2 regions of the Leucobacter sp. UCD-THU genome follow, and region 1 is predicted to be linked to the other one. Evidence: predicted binding sites of a transcription regulator. Region 1 holds the regulator's gene; the other holds the start of a gene.
What was found. Region 1 encodes LexA, which represses DNA repair genes until DNA is damaged. Its sites were predicted from a motif close to TCGAACANNTGTTCGA; they were not measured.
Positions count from the first base shown of each region.

Region 2: uvrA (excinuclease ABC subunit UvrA) is a predicted target of LexA. The motif match lies at 6,455-6,470, and genes of this name have one in related genera.

Region 1 covers NZ_KB714604.1:6,886-18,136, reverse strand. Annotated here, with positions in the region: gene H490_RS27610 (histidinol-phosphate transaminase) at 1-1,017, opposite strand, end outside; gene H490_RS27605 (hypothetical protein) at 1,144-1,554, opposite strand; gene lexA (transcriptional repressor LexA) at 1,819-2,478, shown strand; gene H490_RS27595 (methylenetetrahydrofolate reductase) at 2,573-3,478, opposite strand; gene H490_RS27590 (hypothetical protein) at 3,475-4,656, opposite strand; gene metE (5-methyltetrahydropteroyltriglutamate--homocysteine S-methyltransferase) at 4,653-6,995, opposite strand; gene hflX (GTPase HflX) at 7,158-8,930, opposite strand; gene H490_RS27575 (class I SAM-dependent methyltransferase) at 9,122-9,733, shown strand; gene H490_RS27570 (dihydroxy-acid dehydratase) at 9,806-11,251, opposite strand, start outside.
Region 2 covers NZ_KB714603.1:232,921-244,171, forward strand. Annotated here, with positions in the region: gene whiA (DNA-binding protein WhiA) at 1-532, opposite strand, end outside; gene rapZ (RNase adapter RapZ) at 588-1,466, opposite strand; gene uvrC (excinuclease ABC subunit UvrC) at 1,463-3,466, opposite strand; gene uvrA (excinuclease ABC subunit UvrA) at 3,463-6,384, opposite strand; gene H490_RS32380 (hypothetical protein) at 6,557-7,204, shown strand; gene H490_RS27380 (hypothetical protein) at 7,201-7,896, shown strand; gene H490_RS27385 (VOC family protein) at 8,041-8,457, shown strand; gene H490_RS0116245 (helix-turn-helix transcriptional regulator) at 8,421-9,218, opposite strand; gene uvrB (excinuclease ABC subunit UvrB) at 9,270-11,251, opposite strand, start outside.

The DNA.
Region 1 (11,251 bases):
GGCGGTGATGCGCAGGTGCCCCTCGATGCCGAGGTTGCGGATCAGGATACCCTGCGCGCGCAGCGACTCGAAGACCGCTGCCGGATCGTCGAAGCCGCCGACCAGCAGGAAGTTCGCGCCGGACGGGTGCACCTCGTAGCCGAGCTGCACGAGTGCGGCGGCGAGCCGATCGCGCTGATCGCGGATGTCGGCGACGGTGGCGAGCATCTCGTCGGAGTGGCGTATGGCGGCGGTAGCCGCGGCCTGCGTGAGCGCGGAGAGGTGGTACGGCAGTCGCACGAGGCGCAGGGCGTCGATCACGGCGGGGTCTGCCGCGAGATATCCGAGGCGCACGCCGGCGAAGGCGAAGGCCTTGCTCATGGTGCGCGAGACGAGCAGGCGATGGCGGCCGGGCAGCAGCGCGACCGCGCTCTCGCGCTGCGCGTCGAACTCGTGGTAGGCCTCGTCGACGATGAGGATGCCGTCGAAGGCCTCATAGGCGGCGAGGATCACCTCGCGGTCGAGCGGCGTGCCGGTGGGGTTGTTGGGGCCGCACAGGATGGCGATGTCGGGCCGGTGCTCGCGCAGGGCGCCGACCACGAGCTCGGGGGTGAGGGCGTAGTCGGCGGGGCGCGCAACGGCGATCCACTCCGTGTCGGTGCCCGAGGCGAGCAGCGGGTACATGGAGTAGGTGGGCGTGAAGCTCAGCAGCGAGCGCCCGGGGCCGCCGAACGCCTGCAGAATCTGCTGCAGCACCTCGTTCGAGCCGTTCGCCGCCCACAGCTGCTCGACGGTCAGGCCATGGCCGAGATAACCGGCCAGGGCCTCGCGCAGCTCGGTGAACTCGCGGTCGGGATAGCGGTTCACTCCGTGAACCGCCTGCGCGAGCGACTCCACGATGTCGGCGACCACGCGCTCGGGGATCGGATGCGTGTTCTCGTTGACGTTGAGGCTCACCGGCACGGGATCCTGGGGAGCCCCGTAGGGCTGCTTGCCGACGAGGTTGGCGCGGAGAGGGAGATCGCTCAGGCTGGTCACCGCACCAGTTTAGAACCTCCCCGGGGCGCCGCCGGCTCGCGAGGCCGGCGCGCAGGGTCGGAACCTAGTGGGTGCGCCCGGGACGCCTTCGAACGCGCACGCTTCGATCGCTCAGGCTTCACACCCTCACGCATCGAGCTCGTCGGCCCCGAACACCGCGGGGCTGTCGGAGTACCGCAGCGGCACCGCGATCGCCTCGCCCGCCTCGATGCCAGAGCCGTCGAGCTGGTTGAGCTGCACGATCTCGGCGACCAGGTCGCGCGGGTCGGCCTCGGGGTCGAGCTCGGTCGCGAGCGACCAGAGCGAAGCACCGGGCTGCACGACCACGTAGTGGAACTGCTGGCCGGAAGCGCCCTCTTCCGACGCGAAGGCCTGGGGGCCCGCGAACGTCGCCGCCAGCGCGAGCAGGCCCGCGACCATCACGGTGGCCAGCGATCCGAAGACCACTCGCCCGCGACGCGTGAGGCGCAGCTTCGCGTTCGCCTTCGGGGGGCGAACCTCGTACGACTCGTGCTGCAGAACCGCCTGTGCGCTCATGGTGGTCTCTCCTGTTCTTCCGCGCCGCCGCGAGTATCACATCGGGGCGAACATCTGTTTCGAATATATCTTCGATGAATCGAAACCGCAAGCAAGATCTTCGAACACATGTTTCGATCTTTTCCGCGACACTCGAACACTTGTTTGGCGGTGTTCGAATGCAGCGGCTATGGTTTCGAGCAACGGCATCACTGAATCAGCAACCACTGACATTCATGGATCCGACCCTCCCGCCACCGCCCTCGGGCCTCGGAAAGGACAGCGATGAGCGACGCTCCCCACTCCCGGAAGCCCCTCAGCGAGAAGCAGCAGGCGATCCTCGAGTGCATCGCGCGCTCGGTCGACACTCGCGGCTACCCGCCCAGCATGCGCGAGATCGGCGACGCCGTCGGGCTCTCCTCGCTCTCGAGCGTCACCCACCAGCTCAGCCGCCTCGAGCTCGGCGGGTACATCCGCCGCGATCCGAACCGGCCCCGAGCACTCGAGATCCTCGTCGAGCTGGCGAGCACGAGCGCGGCCATCGCCGACGCCCCCGCGCAGCAGGTCGAGGAAGCCGCCTACGTGCCCCTGGTCGGGCAGATCGCCGCGGGCGTGCCGATCACGGCCGACCAGCAGGTCGAGGAGATCGTGCCGCTCCCCCGGCAGCTCGTGGGCGACGGCCAGCTGTTCATGCTGCGCGTGGTGGGCGACTCCATGATCGATGCGGCGATCTGCGACGGCGATTTTGTGGTCGTGCGCCAGCAGCGCGAGGCCGAGAACGGCGACATCGTCGCGGCGATGCTCGACGGCGAGGCGACCGTCAAGGTCTTCCGCCGCCGCGACGGCCACACGTGGCTGCTGCCGCGCAACAGCGCGTTCGAGCCGATCCTCGGCGACCACGCCGAGGTGCTCGGCCGCGTCGTCGCGGTCTTCCGCTCCGTCTGATCGCGCAGGCCGGGCCGGGGCCGCCCCCGGCCCGGCGTCGGCACGCGGTGGCGAGCGGCCGAACGCCGCGGGAGCGCCCGGCGCTGCCGTACCCTCAGCCGATCGGATCCGGCGTCAGCAGCTGCAGCTCGCGCAGCACGGCCAGCACCTGCTCGTGCCGGTTGAAGGTGTAGAGGTGCACCGACGGGGCTCCCCCGGCGAGCAGCGCGCGTGCGAGGTCGACCGTGTGCTCCACGCCCAGCTCGGGCGCGTATCCCCCGGCCTCCTCGAGTGCCCGTTCCAGCCCCTCGGGGGCCGGGCGACCCGCCAGCGACGCGACCTTGCGCAGCTGCGCACTCGTCGAGACCGGCATGAGCCCGGGCAGCACGGGGATCCGCAGCCCCGCGCTCTGGGCGTCGCCCACGAAGCCGAGGTACTCCTCGGCCCGGAAGAAGAGCTGCGTGACGGCGAACTGCGCGCCGGCCTCCTGCTTCTCGATGAGCCATTCGATGTCCTGCGAACGCGATCGCGACAGCGGGTGCCCGTTCGGGTACGCGGCCACGGCGGTGCGCCCGACGCTCGTGAGCGGCGGTCGCTCGGCGCGGGCCTCGGCGACCAGATCGACCAGCTCGAGCGACGACAGGGATCCCGTCACCGCAGGGTCGTGCTCGTCGAGCCCCCGCGGCGGGTCGCCGCGCAGGGCGAGGAAGTCGTGCACGCCGGCGTCCATGATGCGGTGGATCGTCTCGCGCACCGCATCGCGGCTCTCACCGACCGTGGTGAGGTGTGCGAGCGGCAGTGCGTCGGTGTGATCGCGCAGGTACTTCAGCAGGTCGAGCGACGCGTCGCGGTTGGACCCGTTCGCCCCGTAGGTGACCGAGATGAAGTCGGGGCCGGCTGCGGAGAGGTGCTGCACGGCGTGCCCGAGGGCGAGGGCGGCGGCGCCGCTGCGCGCCGGGAACACCTCGAAGGAGAAGCGGGCGCGGGTGGGCGCGCTGCCCGCGAGCGGCAGCGGGCTCACGACGCCGCTCCCGCCAGGGCCTCGGACGCCAGCTCGGTGCCCCGCACCCGAGCGGCGATCTTGGCGAAGGCCACGTCGCGGGCGAAGTCGGGCGAGCCGTGCCGCGGCTTCTCGTCGATGAGGTAGGGCGAGAACCCGCAGTCGTCGGTAGAGCCGAGCAGCTCGGGCGGCACGAAGCGCGCCGCCCGCACGAGCTGGTCGCGGATCTGCTCGGCCGTCTCGAGCCTCGGATGGGTGGGGTTGGTCACGCCGATGAGCACGCGCGGGGCGCGCCCGCGGGATGCCCGTCCGCGCAGCTGACCGCCGACGAGACGGGCGACACGATCCGGATCCTTCTCCCCCGCGGCCTGCACCAGGAAGTACCCCGCCTCGATCTGGAACAGCTCGGGGATCAGCTCGGCGTAGTCGATGTCGGCGCTGTGCGCCGAGTCGTTGTCGTTGCCGGGGCAGGTGTGCACGCCCACCGCGGCGCGCTGCCGCGGCTCGAGGCGATCCAGCACCCGGTTGATGAGCTCGATGAAGCCTCCCAGCGCTTCGGGGCCGGCCCACGGGGCGCGCAGATCACGGCGCAGCGCGAGGCGCCCCTCCGTGAAGTCGATCGTGACGCGGGAGGCGCCCGCGGCGAAGCAGCGCGCGATGTCGTCGGCGCAGCCGTCGACCACGTCGTTCAGGAAGTCGTCGCGCGAGTAGTCGCCGAGGCCCGCATCGGGCACCATGAGCGACAGCATCGACGGCGAGATCACGGCCTGCTTGAGCGGCAGGTCGGTCAGCTCGCGAGCCGCCGACACGTCATCGGCGGCCCACGCGCGGAAGGCGAACGGTGCGCTTGCGAGGCTCGGGATCACCCGGTGGTGGCCGTCGGCGAACACCGCGAAGACCGGCCCTTCCTCGACCTCGTCGGTGCCGAGCGGATAGCTCGCGAAGCTGTGCCTGCGCTGCTCGCCGTCGGAGATGATCGGCGAGCCGGTCGCCGCCAGGCGGTCGAGGGTGTCGCGCACCGCGAGATCCTGCTCGGCGCGCAGCTGGGCCTGCGAGGCGAGCCCCGTCTCGGCGTCGAGCACCGCGCGCTGCAGCCGCGCCGGGCGCGGCAGCGAGCCGACGGGCTCGGTGGGGAGCCGATCGCTCGGCCAGGGCGCCGCCGCACCGGGCTGCGGCGCCCGCGAGTCGGGCAGCGTCACACCGCTCCTTCGCGCACCGCCTGAGCCGCCCGCACGAGGTTCGTGAGGCTCTCCACGGTCTCTTCGTAGCCGCGCGTCTTGAGCCCGCAGTCGGGGTTCACCCACAGCTGCTCGCCGGGGATGCGGCTCGCGGCGATGCGGATCAGCTCGGTCTGCTCCTCGACGCTCGGCACGCGGGGCGAGTGGATGTCGTAGACGCCCGGGCCGATGCCGCGCGAGTAGCCGTGATCACCGAGGGGCTCGACCACGTCCATGCGGCTGCGGGCCGCCTCGATCGAGGTCACGTCGGCGTCGAGGCCGTCGACCGCGTCGATGATCTCGCCGAACTCGGAGTAGCAGAGGTGGGTGTGGATCTGCACCTCGGCGGCCGCCCCGCTCGTCGCGAGACGGAACGACCCCACCGACCAGTCGAGGTAGGCGGGCTGGCGGTCGGCGTCGAGCGGCAGCAGCTCGCGCAGCGCCGGCTCGTCGACCTGCACGATCTTGATGCCGGCCTCGACGAGATCGTCGATCTCGTCGCGCAGCGCGAGCGCCACCTGGTTCGCGGTGTCGGCGAGCGGCTGGTCGTCGCGCACGAACGACCAGGCGAGGATCGTGACGGGGCCCGTGAGCATGCCCTTGACGAGGCGATCGGTGAGCGACTGCGCGTAGGCCGACCACGCGACCGTCATGGGGGCGGGCCGCGAGACGTCGCCCCACAGGATCGAGGGGCGGGTGGCGCGGGTGCCGTACGACTGCACCCAGCCGTGCTCGGTGACCGCGAAGCCGTCGAGCAGCTCGGCGAAGTACTGCACCATGTCGTTGCGCTCGGCCTCGCCGTGCACGAGCACGTCGAGCCCGATCTGCTCCTGCAGCCGGATGACGCGCTCGATCTCCTCGCGGAGGAAGCCGTCGTAGGCCTGCTGGTCGATCTCGCCGCGCGTGAAGGCGGCGCGGGCCTTGCGGATCTCGGTGGTCTGCGGGAAGGAGCCGATCGTGGTGGTCGCGAGGCTCGGGATGCCGAGCGCGCTCTGCGCGTCGCGGCGGTCGCCCTCGGAGGCGCGGCTGCGATCGGCCTCGCCGACGGCGGAGACGCGATCCCGGACGCCGTCGACGCGAACGCCGGGGGCCGATGCGCGGTCCGCGAGCACCCGGTCGACCTCGGCCAGCTCGGCCTCGATGGCAGCGGAGCCCTCGGAGAGGCCGCGGGCGAGGATCGCCACCTGCTCGACCTTCTGGTCGGCGAAGGCGAGCCACGACTTCAGGCGCTCGTCGAGCTTGGTCTCGTCGTTCACGTCGTGCGGCACGTGCTGGAGATTGTTGGAGGTGCCGACGACCACGGCGATGCCCGAGCGCTGCAGAGCCTCGGCGGTGCCGAACGACTGGCGCAGATCGGTGCGCCAGATGTTGCGGCCGTCGACGACACCGGCGACCAGCTGCGTGCCCTCGAACGCCCGCGCGAGCTCGCCGGAGTCGTGGGCCTCGATCGGCAGTGTGCCGCGCACGAGGTCGGCCTGCACCGCCTCGACGGGCAGCGCGCCAAGGCGCAGGAGCGCGCCGGAGGAGTCGCCGTAGGGCGCGGTCAGCAGGATCTGCGGACGCTGCGCCGCGGGCGCCGCGCCGAGCGCGCCGTACGCCCGCTCGACGAGCGCGAGGGTCTGCTCGCGCGGCACCGAGAGCGAGTCGGAGACGAGTGCGGGCTCGTCGAGCTGCACCCAGGAGGCGCCGGCGGCGGCGAGCGCGCTCAGCAGCTCGGCGTAGACCGCGACCGCCTCGTCGAGGCGATCGATGGGGCGGAAGCCCTCGCCGGCGTCGTCGGAGGCCTTCGCGAGCAGCAGGTAGGTGACGGGGCCCACGAGCACGGGGCGCGGCTCGACGCCCTGCTGCGCGGCCTCGGCGACGCCGGCCACGAGGGAGGCCGCGTTCGCCGCGAACGGGGTGCGCTCGTCGATCTCGGGAACGCTGTAGTGGTAGTTCGTGTCGAACCACTTGGTCATCTCGAGCGGCTGGTGGTCCTTGTCGCCGCGCGCGAGCGCGAAGTAGACGTCGAGGTCGCTCGCGCCCTCGCGCGCCGCGACGTCGGCGAAGCGGCCCGGGATCGCGCCGAGCGCGAGCGTCGCGTCGAGCACCTGGTCGTAGAAGCTGAAGCTCTCGGGCACCGCGCCGCCCGCTGCGGGCAGGCCGAGCTCGACGAGGCGCGAGCGGGTCGCGGCGCGCAGCTCCCGAGCCGTCTCGAGGAGCTCGCCCTCGCTCGTGCTGCCCTTCCAGTAGGACTCGATGGCCCGCTTCAGCTCGCGGCGGCGGCCGAGGCGCGGGTACCCGAGGATCGTGGCGTTGGGCAGGGGCGTCGTTGCGGACATGCGGGTCCTTCGGTTCGGGAACGTGGGGTGCGCGACCGGGTGCGATCCGCGCCCGGTCACCCACACGCTATCCCGCACCGCCGACGTGGAGTGCGCATGTTGCGCTGTATGAACTACGAAGTGTTACAGCCTTCGAGTCGGCGTCCGCCCCGAAGGCTCCGCCTACGCCAGGTACGGGTCGAGCTTCGCGAGCATCTCGCCCGTCACGTAGGCGCGCACCCGCGTGCCCTGCTCGACGTACTCCGTCGACAGCACGCGGTTGCGCTCGTGCAGCTCGGCCACGAGCTCGCCGCGGTCGTAGGGCACCACCACGGTGACCTCGCGATCCGGAACCGGCAGCGCCGCGTCGATCCGGCGCCGCAGCTCCTCGACGCCCTCGCCGGTGCGCGCCGAGACGAACACGGCGTCGGGGGCGAGGCCGTGCAGCACGAGCCGCTGCGATTCGTCGAGTAGATCGGCCTTGTTGAAGGCCACGATCTCGGGGATGCCCTGCGCGTCGACCTCGGCGATCACATCGCGCACGGTGCGCAGCTGGGCGGCGGGGTCGGGGTGCGACCCGTCGACCACGTGCAGGATCACGTCGGCCTCGCCCACCTCCTCGAAGGTCGACCGGAACGCCTCGACCAGCTGGTGGGGCAGGTTGCGCACGAAGCCGACGGTGTCGGCGTAGGTGAAGCGGCGCCCGTCGGCCGTCTCGGCGTGGCGCACGGCCGTGTCGAGTGTGGCGAAGAGCTGGTTCTGCACGAGCTCCTGCGTGCCCGTGAGACGGTTCAGCAGGCTCGACTTGCCCGCGTTCGTGTAGCCGGCGATCGCGACCGACGGCACCTCGCCCCGCTTGCGGTTCGCGCGCTTCGCGTCGCGGGCGGGGGCGAAACCGGCGATCTGCTTGCGCAGCTTCGCCATGCGGGTGTGGATCTTGCGGCGGTCCAGCTCCATCTTGGTCTCGCCGGGGCCGCGGGAGCCCATTCCCGCACCGCCCGAGCCGACCTGGCCGCCGGCCTGCCGCGACATCGACTCTCCCCAGCCGCGCAGGCGCGGCAGCAGGTATTCGAGCTGAGCGAGTTCGACCTGGGCCTTGCCCTCGCGGCTCTTCGCGTGCTGGCTGAAGATGTCGAGGATCACCGCGGTGCGGTCGATCACCTTGACCTTGACCACGTCTTCGAGCGCTCGGCGCTGGCTCGGGGCCAGCTCGGTGTCGGCCACGACCGTGTCGGCGCCGACGGCGGCGACGAGCTCGGCGAGCTCCTGCGCCTTGCCTTTGCCGAGATAGGTCGCGGGGTCCGGGTGCGCCCGGCGCTGCAGCAGGCCGTCGAGCACGCGGGCGCCCGCCGTCTCGGCGAGTGCGGCGAGCTCGCGCAGCGAGTTCTCGGCTTCCTCGAGCCCGTGTCGGGCGGAGCCCGTGTAGACGCCGATGAGCACGGCGTTCTCGAGGCGCAGCTGCCGGTACTCGACCTCGGTGACGTCTTCGAGCTCGGTCGAGAGGCCGGCCACGCGCGTGAGCGACGCCCGCTCCTCGCGCTCGAGTCGGATGAGTTCGAGGTCTTCGGCGAGCCGGTCGTGCACCTCGTCGCCGAGTGCCTGCGCTCCGCCGGTGAGGTTGTCGACGCCGAGGCCGCCGGAGCGCGCCGCCGCGTCGCGGATCACGGTCGCGGAGCCGCCGCGCGCGGCGCGTGCGAGCAGCCGCTCGAGCGGATCGGCGCTGTCGGCCGCGTGGGAGTCGTCATCGGGTGTGCCGGAATCGGCGCCGCTCCGGGCCGCGGAAGCACCGGGTTCGTCGCCTGCGGCGGGTGCCTCGGAGGCGTCGGCCTGCGACGCGGCGTTCGCGGAGTCGGCGCGGTCGGAGCGCTGCGCGCTCTTCGCACCGCGGCCCGCTTCGCCGTTCACGACGACGTCGTCGAGTGCGAGGTCTGATTCTTCTGTGAAGCGTTCTGTCATCTGGCCTCCAGTGTACGTCGGATCATCCCGCGCGTGTCGGCCGTTCGCCCACAGCGCGATCCCCCGCACCCGCCCGTGCTTCGGGGCTCGCCGATATCTCGGACGAGGACGCGGATCCCGGCCCGAGGCATCGGCGCGATCCGAAGGACCGGCCTGCCACGGCCGCTCCTCGCGCCTGGGATACTGAGTGGGTGACCGAGCACTACTTCTCCGAGGCCCCCGTCGGCGACTACCGCCCCCGCGAGATCGAGGCGGTGCTGGGCGGCTCCCCGCACGCCGTGCTCACCGCGGGCGGCGTCTTCAGCCCGGACCGCCTCGACCGCGGCACGGAGGTGCTGCTGCGCACGGTACCGGGCCTCGAGGAGGCGCCGGAGGGCGCCGTGCTCGACATCGGCTGCGGGTGGGGGCCGATCGCGCTCGACGCGGCCATCGAGGCCCCCGGGCGCGAGGTCTGGGCGGTCGACGTGAACGCGCGATCGCGGGAGCTCACCCGCGAGAACGCCGCCCGCCTCGGCCTCGGCAACGTGCGGGTCGCGGCGCCCGATGAGGTGCCGAGCGGCCTCGGCTTCGCCGAGATCCGGTCGAACCCGCCGATCCGGGTCGGCAAGGAGGTGCTGCACGGGATCCTCGCCGCGTGGCTCCCCCGTCTGCTGCCCGGGGGCGCTGCCTATCTCGTGGTCGCGAAGCACCTGGGGGCCGACTCGCTGCAGCGCTGGATCGCGGCCGAGTTCGTAGGGCTCGAGGTGTCGCGCGCGGGGCGCGACAAGGGTTTCCACGTGATCGAGGCGCGGGCGCGGGCGTAGCCGCGGACCCCGTCTCGCGCCTGCGCGGCGCCCGACGCCCGCCGCGGCTGGGATCGCGAGCGCCGGTCGCACTCAGTCGGCGACGAGGAATCCGAGGTCTGCGCCCTCCGGAGCCTGCAGCACGTTGTCGTGGTAGAGCTTGCGGTAGCCGCGCTCCCGCCCGATCGCCCTCGGCTCGGAGGGCGTGCGGCGTGCGAGCTCCTGCTCGTCCACGAGCAGATCGAGCACCCGCCGTTCGACGTCGAGCTCGATGAGGTCGCCGTCGCGCACCAGCGAGAGCGGCCCGCCCTTCGACGACTCGGGCGCGACGTGCAGCACGACGGTCCCGTACGACGTGCCGCTCATGCGTCCGTCGCTGATCCGCACCATGTCGCGCACCCCCTGTTTCGCGAGGTACTGCGGGATGGGCGCAGATCCGGCCTCCGGCATGCCCGCCGCCGCGGGGCCGATGTTGCGCAGCACGATGACGTGGTCCTCGGTCAATCCGAGCGACTCGTCGTCGATGCGCGCTTCCAGATCCTCCTGCGAGTCGAACACCGCCGCCGGCCCCCGGTGCGTGTTGAAGCGCCCCGATGCCGCCGCCACCTTCAGCACGGCGCCCTCGGGCGCGAGCGAGCCCTTGAGCGCCACGAGCGCCCCGGGGTCGCCGAGCGGCTCGTCGAGCGTGCGGATCGTCGTCTGCCAGCGCGTGTCGTTCGTCGCCGACTCGATGAGCTCGCCGAGCGTCTTGCCGGTGACCGTCTTCGCGTCCAGCCTGAGCAGCGGCTTCAGCTCGGCCAGCAGCGCCGGCACTCCCCCGGCGATGTGCATGTCGGGCAGGTATCCCTTGCCCGCGGGCTTGCAGTCGACGAGGAGCGGCGTCGCGGCCGACACTCGGTCGAAGTCCTCGAGCGTCAGCCGGATGCCCATGCGCCTCGCGATCGCCGTGAGGTGGATGATGGCGTTCGTCGATCCGCCGATCGCGGAGAGCACGGTCATCGCGTTGTGGAACGAGTCCTCCGAGAGGATCTCGCGCGGCGTGACGGGGTCGCCGATCAGTCGCACGGCCTCCCGACCCGTCCGCACGCCGAGGCGCAGCCGGTCGCTCGATACGGCCGGGGCCGTCGCCCCCGTCGGCAGCATGAGGCCGAGGGCCTCGGTCACGCACGCCATGGTCGAGGCGGTGCCCATGACCATGCAGGTGCCCGACGTGGGGCAGAGCTGCTGGGTCACCTCGGCGATCTCCTCCGCGTCGAGGCCGGCTCCGCGGTAGTCGGCCCACATGCGGCGGCAGTCGGTGCACGCCCCGAGGCGTTCGCCGCGCCAGTTGCCCGTCATCATGGGCCCGACGACGAGGGCGATCGAGGGGATGTCGCTCGAGACGGCGGCCATGAGCTCTGCCGGCACCGTCTTGTCGCAGCCGCCCAGCAGCACCACCGAGTCCATCGGCTGGTTGCCGAGCTGCTCCTCGACCTCCATCGCCATGAGGTTGCGGAAGAGCATCGTCGTCGGGTTCGTCAGGATCTCCCCCAGCGACAT
Region 2 (11,251 bases), on a different contig from region 1:
TCTCGCGGCTCTTCGCCTCGATGCCGATGCGGCTCGCCGCGCCGACGAGCGCCATCGTGACCTCGCTGGTGGGGCAGACGATCTCGAGCGACGCGGAGCGGCCCGGAGCGGTGATGCCGCCGCGGGCGAGGAAGGCGCCGCGCCAGATCGCGGCGAGCTCGGCCTGGGCGCCCGTGGTGAGACGGTTCGGGAGGCCGCGGATCTGGCGGCGGCGCTGATCGAGCAGGCCGAGCTGGCGCGCCAGCGTCTCGCCGTCGAGCACGCGCACGAGGAACTGGGGGGCGCCGGGCCGCGTGCTCGACGGCGGCAGCTGCTTGGCCTCGGAGCGCACCCCGTAGAGCTCGGCGAGGTCTTTGCGCACGCGCTGCACGATCTGCGGCGTGTGCAGCTCGGCCTCGAGGGCGATGCGACCCGAGATCGTGTGGAGTCCGCCCGCGAGACGCAGAATCGTGGCGACCTCGGCGACGCGCTCACCGGTGCGCTGCACCGGGAACCGTACGAGTTCGCTCTTCACCTCGGGAGTAGACAGCACGAATCGGATCCTTTCGGAGAATGAGGGTGGAGAGGTTTCGGGTGCGGCGCGCGGGCTATTCGCGGCCGAGGTCGCGATGGCGCAGGCTGACGCTCACACCCGGCAGGCCGGCGAGGCGGTCGGCGAGCTCGCGGGCGGTCGCGACCGAGCGGTGCTTGCCGCCGGTACACCCTACCGCGAGTGAGGCGTGCCGCTTGTTCTCCCGCTGGAAACCGGCGAGGACGGGGGTGAGAGCGGCGATGTAGTGGTCGAGGAACTCCTCGGCGCCGTCGCGGCTCAGCACGTAGTCCTTGACCTCGGGGTCGACGCCCGTGAGGGGCCGGAGTTCGGGGATCCAGAACGGGTTGGGCAGGAAGCGCATGTCGACCATCAGGTCGACGTCGGTGGGCGCGCCGTACTTGAAGCCGAAGCTCAGCACGGAGAGCTGCAGGCCGGGCGTGTTGTCGTCGGAGAACAGATCGCGCGTGGCGGTCGACAGGTCGTGCACGTTGTACCGCGAGGTGTCGATCACCACGTCGCTCGAGGCCCGCAGCTCCTGCAGGCGCTCGCGCTCGAGGCGGATGCCCTCGAGCAGACTGCCCGCCTCGCCCTGCAGCGGGTGCGGGCGCCGCACCGACTCGTAGCGGCGAACGAGGATCTCGTCGGTGGCGTCGAGGAAGACGACACGCACCGTCGCGGTCTCGCGCAGCTCGTCGATCACGTCTTGGATCTCGGCGAAGAGGTCTCGGCCGCGCACGTCGACCACGGCCACGATGCGGGGCAGCGCTCCCCCGGACCGGTCGGCCATGTCGGCGAGCGTCTTGAGCATCGAGAGGGGCAGGTTGTCGACGACGTACCAGCCCAGGTCTTCGAGCGTGTTGGCGACCGTGCTGCGGCCGGCGCCCGACATGCCCGTGACGATGAGGATTTCCTGCCCGGATACCTGCTCGTTCACGCCGTGTTCCCCTCGTCTGGCGCGCCTTGCGACGCGCCCTCTGGTGCCTCATCGATCGATGCCTCAAGTTTAGCCGCAGCGGAGGCTTCGGGTTCGTCGGGCGGGGTTCCGTCGGCCCGGGCTGACGAGGCGAGGTGGCCGAGGATCTGCTCGGCGAGCTTCGGACCGAGGCCCGGAGCCGAGGCGAGTTCGTCGTGGGAGGCGGCGCGCAGGCGCGCCACGGAGCCGAAGTGCTTGAGCAGACCCTGCACGCGCTTCGGGCCGAGGCCCGGGATCTCGGAGAGGCGGCTCGCGATCGACGTGCTGCGGCGCTGGCGCTGGAAGGTGATCGCGAAGCGGTGGGCCTCGTCGCGCACGCGCTGCACGAGGAACAGCGCCTCGCTCGTGCGGGGCAGGATCACGGGGAACGGGTCGCCGGGCAGCCAGATCTCCTCGAGGCGCTTCGCGATCCCGCACAGTGCGACGTCGGTGATGCCGGCCTCGGCGAGCGCGCGCGCCGCGGCCTTCACCTGGGGCTCGCCGCCGTCGACGATGACGAGTTGGGGGCGGTCGCGGTAGATGCCGCTCGGCTGTTCGCCCGCCTCGCGGGCGGCGTTCAGCTGCGCGGCGCGGCGGGCGACGACCTGGTGGATGGAGTCGGTGTCGTCGCGCGTCTGCTCGATGCGGTACTTGCGGTAGGCGCCCTTCGCGGGCAGGCCGTCTTCGAAGACGACGAGCGAGGCGACCACGCCGGTGCCCTGCAGGTGCGACACGTCGATGCACTCGATGCGCAGCGGCGGCTCGTCCATGCCGAGCGCCTGCTGCAGTTCGGCGAGCGCGTCGGTGCGCGCGGTGAGGTCGGCGGCCCGTTTGAGCTTGTGCCGGATCAGGTGCTCCCCCGCGTTCAGCACGGCGCGCTCCATGAGCTGCGCCTTGTCGCCCCGCTCGGGGATGCGCACGCGCACGCGGCCGCGGCGGGGCCGCTGCGCGCTCAGGGCCTCCTCGAGCTCGGGGGTGTTCTCTGGCAGCAGCGGCACGAGGATCTCGGGCGGCGGTTCCCGCTCGCCGTCGTAGGCCGACTGGATCACCTGCTCCAGCAGCTTCGCGGGAGAGTCGTCGAGTTCGACGTCGACGATCCAGCTGCGTTCGCCGCGGATCCTGCCCCCTCGGATGATGAACTGGTGGGCGGCCGCCGCGAGTTCGTCGGCCCGCAGTCCGAACACGTCGAGGTTCACGTCGAGCTTCGAGCCGGTGCCGAGCACCACAGCGTTCTTCTCCATGACGTGCTCGACGGCCTGCGCCTGGTCGCGCAGCCGCGCGGCGTCCTCGTAGCGCTGCTCGGCCGCCGCGTCGCGCATCGCCCGCTGCAGCTCGCGCAGGTGACGGGTGTCGCCGCCCGCGAGGAACGAGACGAGCTCGCCCACGCGTTCGCGGTGCGCCTCGATGGTGATGAGCCGGGAGCAGGGGCCGTGGCAGCGACCGATCTGCCCCGCGAGGCAGGGGCGCCCGCTCTGCATGGCGCGCTTGTAGTCGGCGTCGTTGCAGGTGCGGATGGGGAACGCGCGCTGCAGCAGCTGCGTGGTCTCGCGCAGCGCCCACACCTTCGGGTATGGCCCGAAGTACCGCGCGCCGCGGATCTTCTCGTTGCGGGTGATGATGAGGCGGGGGGCTTCTTCGCGCAGCGTGACGGCGAGGTACGGGTACGACTTGTCGTCCTTGAACTGCACGTTGAAGGGCGGTTTGAACTCCGTGATCCACGTGTGCTCGAGCACGAGGGATTCGGTGTCGGTGGCCACCACCGTCCAGTCGACCTTCGCCGCGAGCGACAGCATGGTGCGGGTGCGCGGCATCAGCGAGTGCATCGGCTGGAAGTAGTTGGACAGCCGCGCCCTGAGGTTCTTCGCCTTGCCGATGTAGAGCACGCGCCCGTGCTTGTCGCTGAACCGGTAGACGCCTGGGCTGGTGGGGATCTCGCCCTGGGCCGGCCGGAACGCGGCGCGGTTGTCGACGGGCTGGATCAAGCCGAGGCCTTCGCCGCCTCAGCCGCCTGCACGGCGCGCGCCGACTTCGCGGCCCAGCCCTCGAGCACCTCGGCGAGGAATCGGCCGGTGTGGCTCTCGGGGTGCTTCGCGACCTGCTCGGGAGTGCCCGTCGCGAGGATCGTGCCGCCTCCGGAACCGCCCTCGGGCCCGAGATCGATGATCCAGTCGGCGCTGCGGATCACGTCGAGGTTGTGCTCGATCGTGATGACGGTGTTGCCCTTGTCGACGAGGCCGTTGAGGACGAGCAGCAGCTTGCGCACGTCTTCGAAGTGCAGCCCGGTGGTGGGTTCGTCGAGCACGTAGATGCTGCGGCCGTTCGAGCGCTTCTGCAGCTCGGTGGCGAGCTTGACGCGCTGCGCCTCGCCGCCGCTCAGCGTGGTGGCGCTCTGGCCGAGCCGCACGTAGCCGAGGCCGACGTCGACGAGCGTCTTCATGTAGCGGTGGATCGACGAGATGGGCTTGAAGAACTCCTCGGCCTCGGCGATGGGCATCTCGAGCACCTCGGAGATGTTCTTGCCCTTGTAGCGCACCTGCAGGGTCTCGCGGTTGTAGCGCTTGCCCCCGCAGGCCTCGCAGGCGACGTAGACGTCGGGCAGGAAGTTCATCTCGATCTTCAGGGTGCCGTCGCCCGAGCAGGCCTCGCAGCGGCCGCCCTTCACGTTGAAGCTGAAGCGGCCCGGCAGATAGCCGCGGGTCTTCGCCTCGGGGGTCTCGGCGAAGAGGGTGCGGATCTTGTCGAACACGCCGGTGTAGGTGGCCGGGTTGGATCGGGGCGTGCGCCCGATGGGGGCCTGGTCGACGTGCACGACCTTGTCGAGGTGCTCGAGGCCGGTGATGCGGGTGTGCTTGCCGGGCACGAGGCGTGCGCCGTTGAGCTGGTTCGCGAGCACCCGGTAGAGGATGTCGTTGACGAGCGTCGACTTGCCCGAGCCGCTCACGCCCGTCACCGCGGTCATGACGCCGAGGGGGAACACGGCGTCGACGTTCTGCAGGTTGTTGGAGCGGGCTCCCACGACCTTGAGCTCGCGGTTGCGGTCGCGCTTGCGGCGCTTCTTCGGGGTGACGATGCTGCGCCGGCCGGCGAGGTAGTCGCCGGTGATCGAGCGACGGTTCTCGAGCAGCTCGCGGTACTCGCCCGAGTGCACCACGGTGCCGCCCTCGACGCCGGCACCGGGCCCGATGTCGACGATCCAGTCGGCCGCTTCGATGGTCTCCTCGTCGTGCTCGACCACGATCAGGGTGTTGCCGAGATCGCGCAGCTTGATCAGGGTCTCGATGAGACGGCGGTTGTCGCGCTGGTGCAGGCCGATGCTCGGCTCGTCGAGCACGTAGAGCACGCCCGTGAGGCCTGAGCCGATCTGCGTGGCGAGGCGGATGCGCTGGGCTTCGCCGCCCGAGAGGGTGCCCGCGGCGCGGGCCAGCGTCAGGTAGCCGAGGCCGACCTCGATGAGGAAGTCGAAGCGCAGCCGGATCTCGCGCAGCACCTGGGCGGCGATGCGGGCCTCGCGCTCGGTGAGCGTGACCTCGTCGAAGAACCGCTTGGCTTCGGTGAGGCTGAACTCGGTGACGCCCGAGATCGACTCGCCGTTCACCGTCACCGCGAGCACCTCGGGCTTGAGGCGCTGGCCGTGGCAGGCGTGGCACGGCACCTCGCGCAGGAACTCCTGCCAGCGGTCGCGCTTCGTGTCGCTCTCAGCCTCTGCGTATTGGCGCTCGATGAACGGGATCACGCCCTCGAAGCCGCTCGAGTACTTGACTTCGCGGCCGAAGCGGTTCTTCCAGCGCACGTTGACCTTGAAGTTGTTGCCGTAGAGCACCGCGGTGCGCACGTCGTCGCTCAGTTCGCCCCAGGGGGTGTCGAGCGAGAAGTCGAGATCTCTCGAGAGGCCGACGAGCAGCTTCTCGTAGTACTGGTAGAGGCTTCTGCCCTGGCTGGTCCAGGGCACGATGACGCCCTCGGCGATCGAGAGCTCGGGGTCGCCGAGCACCAGATCCTCGTCGACCGACATGCTCGTGCCGAGGCCGGAGCACGCGGAGCACGCGCCGAAGGGCGCGTTGAACGAGAAGGTGCGGGGCTCGATCTCGGTGAGCTGCACCGGGTGCTGATTGGGGCAGCTCAGGTGCTCGGAGAAGAGCCGGGTGCGATCCTCGTCCCCCTGCTCCAGATCCACGAAGTCGACCGCCACGATGCCTCCCGCGAGCCGCAGCGCGGTCTCGAGGGAGTCCGTGAGGCGGCCCAGCACGTCGGGGCCGGCCACGAGGCGGTCGACGACCACCGAGATGTCGTGCTTGATCTGCTTCTTGAGCTTGGGCGGATCGCTGAGCTGCACCAGCTCGCCGTCGACGAGCGCGCGCGAGTAGCCGGCCGCCGCGAGATCCTGGAAGAGGTCGACGAACTCGCCCTTCTTCTTGCTGACGACGGGGGCGAGCACTTGGTAGCGGGTGCGCTCGGGAAGCTCCATGAGGCGATCGGCGATCTGCTGCACGGTCTGCGACGCGATGCGCTCCCCGCAGATCGCGCAGTGCGGCACTCCGACGCGCGCCCAGAGCAGGCGCATGTAGTCGTAGATCTCGGTGATGGTGCCGACCGTGCTTCGCGGGTTGCGGTTGGTCGACTTCTGGTCGATCGAGACGGCGGGGCTCAGCCCCTCGATGAAGTCGACGTCGGGGCGGTCGACCTGCCCGAGGAACTGGCGGGCGTAGGCGCTGAGCGACTCGACGTAGCGTCGCTGCCCCTCGGCGAAGATCGTGTCGAATGCGAGGCTCGACTTGCCGCTGCCCGACAGTCCGGTGAAGACGACCATCGAGTCGCGCGGGATCGCCAGATCGATGTCTTGCAGGTTGTGCACGCGGGCCCCCTGGACGCTGATCTGGGCGTGTGCGGCAGACGAGCGGATCGGGGTGGTGCTGGTGGGTGCGGCGCTCTTCGAAGTCACTGATCCATCCTACGTCGCCACGGCTGAATATTCGAACATGTGTACGAGTGATTCGGCGGATTTCGCCGCAGGCGCACTTCCCTCCCAGGTCGCTTTCGGATATTATTGATGCAAGTTCTCGAAAGGACCTGAGATGTCGATCGCGCACCTTCCCTCCGAACTCCCCCGCAGCCGCCGCGACCTCGCGGGTGCTCCCCTGCGGCCCAGCCGCGACCGGCTCACCGCGCTCATCACGCAGCTCGAAGACGATCGCCTCGACATCGCCGAAGAGCTGCTCGCCGACATCCTCGCCCACCAGCAGGCCGATCTCCGAGGCCTGACGGGCGCCGAGATGTCGGTGCTGGCCCGTCTCGACGTGAGCGAAGGCGAACTGCGGCGCCCCACCTCCCTGCCCGCCACCCGGCGCAGCCGCCTGTGGGAGCGCCAGCTCGCCGAGCTCAGCGTCACCGTCGGCGAGGCCGCCGAGACGCTCGGCGTCACCCCCGCCCGAGTGCGGCAGCGCTGCGCCGCGGGCACCCTGCTCGCCCAGCGCCGCAGCGACGGCTGGCGACTCCCCTCATTCCAGTTTCCGGACGGCCGCGAGCTGCCCGGTTGGTCGATCGTCGCGGCCGCGATCCCGGCGGGCACCCCGCTGGCGCTCGTCGAGCGGGTGCTCACCTCCCCCGCGATGCGCCTGCGCGTCGACGACGAGGAGCTGGCGCCCTTCGAGTGGCTGGCACAGGGAGGGGATCCCGCCCTCGCCGCGGCCGCGGTCGACGACGCGCTGAACCGTCTGCCGTGAGCGAGCAGCTGCCCGAGCCGGATTCGGCCCGCTTTCCCGACCTCGACGTCGACCCGCGCTGGGTGCGCGAGGTGCCCGCAGGCACACTGATCGTGCGCATCTTCCGGGCGGGCGGGGCCCACCCGGTCGCGTGGCACGAGTTCCGCTCGTTCGGACCGCTCGACGGCCGTTTCGACCCGCACCCGCTGCCCGTCGGCGACCACCACGGCATCGGTGTGATGTACGGGGTGATCGAGAGCGCCGGGGCCTCCGGGGGCTCCGTCCAGCGGCCCGACGATGCCGTGGACGGTTCGTTCGCGGCCGCTCTGCTCGAGGTGTTCCAGGCGCAGCGCATGATCCGGCTGCGCGACGGCTCCCCCACGCTCGTGGCCTTCGAGACCACGCGGCCGCTGCGCCTGCTCGACCTCTCCGACAGCGATTGGATCGCGGTCGCGGGCGGCAACGCCGCGATCTCCTCCGGAGACCGTGAGCAATCGCGGGCGTGGGCGCGCGAGATCGCGCGACGCTACCCCGAGCTCGACGGAGTGGTCTCGGCGTCGTCGCTCGTGCCGACCGCGCGCGTGGTGGCGCTCTGGGCGAATGCGGCAGATGCGCTCCCCCAGCACCCGGCCGCGCTGCTGCCGCTCGGCCTCGACGAGCTGCTCGGTGTGATCGACCGGATCGCCGACCGCTACGGCTACCTGGTGCTGTGAGCCCTGGGAGGTGCCCGGGCGAAGGCGCAGCGATCCGACCGGGCCGCGTGCTGAAGCGGTCATGACCCGGGCCCGCGATCCGGGCCCTTCCGCGTGTCCGATTCGTTCTAGCGCGCATCCCGCGCTCGGCCTACGCTGGCGGCTATGACACTGCAATTCGACTTCATCGGTATCGTCACGGCCGACCTTCCGGCCTCGCTCGGGTTCTACCGCGCCCTGGGCGTGGACGTCCCGCACGGGCAGGAGCAGGCGCCCCACGCCGAGGCGACGCTGCCGGGCGGCATGACGCTCGCCTGGGATCCGGTCTCGACGATCCGGAGATTCATGCCGGACTTCGAGCTCCCCGTCGCAGGCGGGGGCCGGATCGGCTTCGCCTGCCGGGCGCAGAGCGCCGCCGAGGTCGACCGGGCCTACGCCGAGCTCGTGCAGCAGTACCCGGCGGCCGCGCACACCGAGCCCTGGGATGCGCCGTGGGGGCAGCGCTACGCGACCGTGCTCGACCCCGACGGCAACTCGATCGATCTCTACGCGCCGCTCGACCCGGAGGCCGCGGCCAGCTGAGCGGGCGCGGCTCCGATCACCCGCCCGAACTCGCGCGCCATATGCGACTGGTCGGCGTATCCGGCGAGGCTCGCCGCCGTCGCGAGGGGCGCGCCTCGCAGGATCAGGTCGCGCGCCCGCTCCGCCCGCAGCACCCGCCGCAGCGAGGCGTATCCGTAGCCGAACGTCTGCAGCATGCGCCTGCGCAGCTGCCGTTCCGAGTATCCCAGGCGGCGGGCGAGTCGCGGGAGCGGTTCGGCCCGCAGCGCCGCGGCCCGAACCTCGTCGACCCACCGCAGCCGCCGCGCCTCAGAATGCAGCGCGAGCTCTCGAGGCACGGCCCGCGCTGCATCGCGCAACCTCCCCGCGTACCGAGACTCTGCCGCCCTCGACAGATCGGGGGCGCCGCTCGTCGGTCCCTCTTGCGGCCCGCGCGCCGCCGGCGACTCCGCCGCGCCCAGCAGGGCGCGCAGCGCCCGTTCCCCGCGCTCTGCGAGTGCGGCGGGCAGCAGGCCCTGGGCGGGGAGGATGCGGTCGCGCAGCTCGAACGCGTCGATGCCGAGACCCGCACCCGCGAGCCCCGGGAAGAACCTGAGCCCCACCGTGGGATGCTGCTCGCTTCCGCGCGCGAGCAGCCACCTCGTCGAGGGACCGGCGACGATCAGCTGGTCGTCGCGCAGGATGATGTCGGCGCAGCCGTCGGCCGAGATGGTGGTCGCGCCCTCTGCCGGGCTGGAGATCCAGAGCGTGCCGAGCCCGGGGATGGGCGTTTCACAGTACACGGGGCTCCGATCGTTGCTCGGCTCGACGGGCTGGGTCTGCGATGATCTCGCCTAGAGGTGGCCCGCGGCGTCCATGCTGCGCAGCTCGCGCTTCAGCTCTGCCACCTCGTCGCGCAGGCGCGCGGCGAGCTCGAACTTGAGTTCTTCTGCGGCCACGAGCATCTGCTCGGTGAGGTCAGAGACGAGCTCTTCGAGCTTCGCGGCGCCCTCGGCCCCGATGGCGCCGGCCCGCGACGCGGACTTGCCCTTCGCCCGTTGTGCGGACCCGCCCTTGCGCTGGGCGTGGGCCCCGGTGCGCGAGAGCACGTCTTCGGTGTCGGCGGCCTCGCGGGCGAGCATCTCGGTGATGTCGCCGATCTTCTTGCGCAGCGGCTGCGGGTCGATGCCGTGCTCGGTGTTGTAGGCGACCTGGATCTCGCGTCGGCGGTTGGTCTCATCGATCGCCTCGCGCATCGAGCGGGTGACCGTGTCGGCGTACATGTGCACCTGGCCCGACACGTTGCGGGCGGCGCGGCCGATCGTCTGGATGAGCGAGGTCGACGAGCGCAGGAACCCTTCTTTGTCGGCGTCGAGGATCGCGACGAGCGACACCTCGGGCAGGTCGAGGCCCTCGCGCAGCAGGTTGATGCCCACGAGCACGTCGTAGACGCCGGCGCGCAGCTCGGTGAGCAGTTCGACGCGGCGCAGCGTGTCGACGTCGGAGTGCAGGTAGCGCACCCGGATGCCCGCCTCTTCCATGAAGGTGGTGAGTTGCTCGGCCATCTTCTTGGTGAGCGTGGTGACCAGTACGCGCTCGTCGCGCTCGGCTCGCACCCGCACCTCTTCGAGCAGGTCGTCGATCTGCCCCTGGGAGGGCTTGACCACGATCTCGGGGTCGATGAGGCCCGTCGGGCGGATGATCTGCTCGACGATGCCGTCGGCGCGCTCGAGTTCGTAGGCGCCCGGGGTGGCCGAGAGGTACACGGTCTGGCCGACGCGCTGCTTGAACTCGTCGAACTTCAGGGGCCGGTTGTCGAGTGCGCTCGGCAGCCGGAACCCGTGATCGACGAGCGTGCGCTTGCGCGACGCGTCGCCCTCGTACATCGCACCGATCTGGGGCACGGTGACGTGCGACTCGTCGATCACCACGAGGAAGTCGTCCGGGAAGTAGTCGAGCAGGCAGTGCGGCGCCTCGCCGGGCCGGCGCCCGTCGATGTGGCGCGAGTAGTTCTCGATGCCCGAGCAGAAACCGATCTGCTCCATCATCTCGAGGTCGAAGGTGGTGCGCATGCGCAGGCGCTGCTCTTCGACGAGCTTGTTCTGCTGCTTGAGCTCCCGGGTGCGCCCGTCGAGTTCTTCGGCGATGGTGCCCATCGCGCGGTTCATCACGTTGCGGCTCGCGACGTAGTGCGAACCGGGGAAGACCGACACGGTCTCGACCTGCTTGATCACCTCGCCCGTGACGGGGTGGAGATAGTAGAGCGCCTCGATCTCGTCGCCGAAGAACTCGATGCGGATGGCCAGCTCTTCGTACATGGGAATGATCTCGACCGTGTCGCCGCGCACGCGGAAGTTGCCTCGCACGAACTCGATGTCGTTGCGCTGGTACTGCATGTCGACGAAGCGCCGCAGCAGCACGTCGCGATCGAGGTTGTCGCCGACCACGAGCGGCACCATGGCCTCGTAGTACTCTTCGGGCTTGCCGAGACCGTAGATGCACGACACCGTGGAGACCACGACCACGTCGCGTCGGGAGAGCAGCGCGTTCGTGGTGGAGTGGCGCAGGCGCTCGACCTCGGCGTTGACCGACGAGTCTTTCTCGATGAAGGTGTCGGTCTGCGGCACGTAGGCCTCGGGCTGGTAGTAGTCGTAGTAGCTCACGAAGTACTCGACCGCGTTGTTGGGCAGCAGCTGCCGGAACTCGCTCGCCAGCTGGGCAGCGAGCGTCTTGTTATGGGCGAGCACGAGGGTGGGGCGCTGCACGGCCTCGATGAGCCAGGCCGTGGTGGCCGACTTGCCGGTGCCCGTCGCGCCGAGCAGCACGACGTCGGTCT